2 regions of the Thioalkalivibrio sp. AKL12 genome follow, and region 2 is predicted to be linked to the other one. Evidence: predicted binding sites of a transcription regulator. Region 2 holds the regulator's gene; the other holds the start of a gene.
What was found. Region 2 encodes sigma-54, which starts transcription at its own class of promoters, with help from an activator protein. Its sites were predicted from a motif close to TGGCANGNTNCNTGCTT; they were not measured.
Positions count from the first base shown of each region.

Region 1 (2,199 bases), on a different contig from region 2:
TGCCGGAGGCGTTGCAGTCGAAGATCCTGCGTGTACTGCAGGAACGGGTGGTCCAGCCCATTGGCGGCAACCGCGATCTCCCGGTGGACGTACGCATCATCGCCGCAACCCACCAGAACCTGCAGGCCGCGGTGAACGCCGGGAACTTCCGGCTCGACCTGTTCTACCGCCTGAACGTGATCCCGCTGCACATGCCGGCCCTGCGCGACCGCGCCAGCGACATCCGCCTGCTCACCCGCCACTTCCTCGACCGCTACACCCACCTGCACGGCTGGAACGTGGTCGTCGACGAGGGCGTGCTGGAACGCCTGGAGGCCTTCGACTGGCCCGGCAACATCCGCCAGCTGGAGAACGTGCTGGAGCGCGCCGTGCTGCTGTCCACGGATGGCCGCATCGGCACGCCGCTGATCGACGAGATCCTGCACGAGGAATCCCGCATCAGCCCGTTCGAGGGCGAGAGGCACGGCCTCCGAGACGAGCATGCACCGGCACCATCGCGGCACAACGAGCCCCGAACCCTGCCCTCTTCCGGCGCGTCCTGCACCAGCGCGGTGCGCCCATATCAGCGCGTGCACGCCACCGAGGCGGAGCGCCTGAAGCGCGCGATCGAGCAAACCGGGGGCAACAAGACCCGCGCCGCGATGGACCTGGGCCTGACCCCGCGGCAATTGCGCTATCGCCTGAAAAAGCTCGGCATAGAAACCACTTAGGCCCACCGCTCAGACACCAGCGGACCTTTTGTCCGCTTCGTCGACAATGTCGACCAATGGTCCGATCTCCCGGCACTCGCGCGCCGCCCTGGCGGCCCATTCCCCACGCTTGGCATGGCACCTGCAATGACCCTCGACATGCGCGGCAACGATGCCCGCATCGATTCGACCCACGAGGAGAGCCGACCATGCCGACCAAGAGTCTTCACGATCCCTTTGACGCCAACGCCGACCTGCGCCACGGCTCCAGCTGCCGCCACGGGCACACCGGTCCCGGCAGCTGCAGCTGCTTCGACACCGCGTCCCCGGACCTGGAAGAGAAACTGGAACGACACGCCACCCATGAGCCCGTACAGGCCGATGCCCACACCACCGGCGAGGACCTGAGCGACGAGGCCATGGTCGATCGCGCAGTGGAGAGCGCCATCGTGCGCGGCATGTTCGGCCACAACGAGATCAACCGCCGCCGGTTCCTGCAGATGATCGGGGGCGGCACGGTGGCCGCCGCCCTGGGCTCCATCCTGCCGCTGGACAAGGTCAAGGCCGCAATCAAGGACGGCGGGCCGCTGGAAAAGACCAAGCTGCGCGTCGGCTTCGTCCCGATCACCTGCGCCACGCCGATCATCATGGCCCACCCCATGGGCTTCTACGAGCGCCATGGCCTGGACGTCGACGTGATCAAGACCGCCGGCTGGGCGGTGGCCCGCGACATGTCGCTGTCCGGTGAGTACGACGCCTCGCACATGCTCTCGCCGATGCCGCTGTCGATGACCCTGGGCTCCGGCTCCTCGCGCGAGCACTACATCATGCCGGCGGTGGAAAACATCAACGGCCAGGCCATCACCCTGCACAACAAGCACAAGGACAAGCGCGATCCCAAGGACTGGAAGGGCTTCACCTTCGCCGTGCCCTTCGAGTACTCCATGCACAACTTCCTGCTGCGCTACCTGGTGGCCGAGCACGGGCTGGATCCCGATCGCGACATCAGCATCCGCGTCGTGCCGCCGCCGGAGATGGTCGCCAACCTGCGTGCCGAGAACGTCGACGGCTACCTGGCCCCCGACCCCTTCAATCAGCGCGCAGTCTGGGACGGCATCGGCTTCATTCACATGCTGACCAAGGACATCTGGGACGGCCACCCGTGCTGCGCCTTCGCCTGCTCCGCGGCGTGGGCCGACGAGCATCCGAACACCTTCGGTGCCCTGTTCCGCTCGCTGATCGAGGCCACGCAGTACAGCTCGGACATCAACAACCGGGCCGAGATTGCCGAGGCCATCTCCCCGCGTGCCTATCTCAATCAGCCACAGTCCGTGGTGGAGCAGGTGCTCACCGGTCGCTACGCCGACGGCCTGGGCAACGTGCAGAACGATCCGCACCGGATCGACTTCGACCCTTTCCCCTGGCACTCGATGGCGACCTGGATCCTCACCCAGATGAAGCGCTGGGGCTACGTGGACCGCGACTTCGACTACAACCGCCTGGCGGAAGA
Region 1 is NZ_KB898900.1:86,689-88,887, forward strand. It holds gene D579_RS0110835 (sigma-54-dependent Fis family transcriptional regulator) at 1-710, shown strand, start outside; gene D579_RS0110840 (CmpA/NrtA family ABC transporter substrate-binding protein) at 899-2,199, shown strand, end outside.
Region 1: D579_RS0110840 (CmpA/NrtA family ABC transporter substrate-binding protein) is a predicted target of sigma-54. The motif match lies at 821-837, and genes of this name have one in related genera.

Region 2 (2,199 bases):
GGCCGTGCTCGAGCTGCGCCCCGGACTCGATCGCCACGAGCGCCGGCGCATTGGCGATGCGCTGATCGAGGAGTTCCAGCTCGAGACCGTGCGCCACAGCCCGGGCATCGCGCTGTCCGGTGGGGAACGGCGCCGGGCCGAGATCGCCCGCGCCCTCGCCGGGGATCCGCGCTTCATCTGTCTGGACGAGCCCTTCGCCGGGGTGGACCCGATCTCGGTGGGCGACATCCAGGACGTGATTCGGCATCTCGCCCAGCGCGGCATCGGCGTACTGATCTCCGATCACAACGTGCGCGAGACCCTCGGCATCTGCCACAGGGCCTATATTCTGAGCGAGGGACGCCTGCTCGCCGCCGGTACACCGGACGAGCTGCTGGCCGATCCCCAGGTGCGCCGGGTCTATCTCGGCGAGAACTTCCGCCTGTGAAAGCGCCCCATATGCGGCCCGGTCGGTGCACAAACCACAAGGCAGGCTTTAAGATTCCATCAATGCCCACCCTCGCCCCGCATACCCGATGCTGAAACCCGGCCTGAATCTGCAGCTGGGTCAGACGCTGACCATGACCCCGCAACTGCAGCAGGCGATCCGCCTGTTGCAGCTGTCCACGCTCGAGCTCCAGGTGGAGATCCAGCAGGCGCTGGAGAGCAACCCCATGCTCGAACAGGTCGAGGACGAAGATGCCGAGGCCGACACCGAGCGCCTGAACCAGGACGGCGAGCTGGTGGAAGGCGATCGCATGGAGGCCACCACTACCAGCGACGACGTGATCCCCGAGGAACTGACGACCGACAGCCGCTGGGACGACATCTACGAGCCGGCCCCGACGCCCAACAAGGGCGTGGATGACCGCGACCCGCTGGAAAACACCAGCGACGACGACGGTGAGGGCCTGCAGGATCACCTGCTGTGGCAGCTGCATCTGAGCCATCTGACACCGCGCGACCAGCGCATCGGGGCGGCCCTGATCGACGCCATCAGCCCCGACGGCTATCTCGAGGGCGACCTCGACACCCTGGCCGAGACCATCAGCCGAGGCGAGGATGAATCCGTCGGCGTCGACGAGGTCGAGGCAGTGCTCCACTGGATTCAGCAGTGCGACCCGCTGGGGGTCGGCGCGCGCAACCTGCGGGAGTGCCTGGAGATCCAGCTACGCGAACTGGCCCCGGACGCCCCGGCCCGCGAGGCCGCACGGGCGATCCTGGAACACGGCATGGACAGCCTGGGCAAGCGCGACTACAAGGCCCTGCAGCGCCAGTCCGGCGTACGCGACCCGGACGAACTGGCCCGCGCACTGGATCTGATCCGCACCCTGAACCCGCGGCCCGGCGCACAGATCAGCTCCGCCACCTCGGAATACGTAGTCCCGGATGTCTACGTGCGCCACACCACCGAGGGCTGGCGCGTGGATCTAAACCCGGAGATCGCACCGCGCATCCGCATCAACGACCTCTACGCCGGCATGGTGCGCCAGGTCTCGGATGCCCGCGACAGCGCCTTTATGCGTGATCAGCTGCAGGAGGCACGCTGGTTCCTGAAGAGCCTGCACAGCCGCAACGACACCCTGCTGCGGGTCGCCGAGGCGATCGTCCACCGCCAGCAGGGCTTTCTCGAGCATGGCGACGTCGCGATGCAGCCATTGATCCTGCGCGACATTGCCGAGACCCTGGAGATGCACGAATCGACCATCTCGCGGGTTACCACGCAGAAATACATGCACACCCCGCGCGGGGTCTTCGAGTTCAAGTATTTCTTCTCCAGCCATGTCGGCACGAACGATGGCGGCGAGTGTTCCGCCACCGCCATCCGTGCCATGATTCGCGAATTGATTGGCGACGAACCCCCGAACAAGCCGCTCAGCGATGCCCGGCTCGCCCAGGTCCTGTCGGACCGGGGCATCAACGTAGCGCGCCGCACCGTGGCCAAGTACCGCGAGGCGATGCACATCCCTTCATCCAGCGAACGCCGGCAGATGGCCTCGATGCCCACCGGCAGCAAGTAACCAAGGAGTCCTGACCATGCAGATCAACCTGACCGGCCACCACGTGGACATCACCGACGCCCTGCGCGACTACGTCAACGAGAAATTCGCGAAGCTGGAGCGCCACTTCGACAAGGTCATCGACGTCCACGTCGTGCTGACCCACGAGAAGACCCGGAATCAGCACAACCAGGCCGAAGCGAATCTCCAGGTCAGCGGC
Region 2 is NZ_KB898903.1:32,712-34,910, reverse strand. It holds gene lptB (LPS export ABC transporter ATP-binding protein) at 1-427, shown strand, start outside; gene D579_RS0111840 (RNA polymerase factor sigma-54) at 516-2,000, shown strand; gene hpf (ribosome hibernation-promoting factor, HPF/YfiA family) at 2,017-2,199, shown strand, end outside.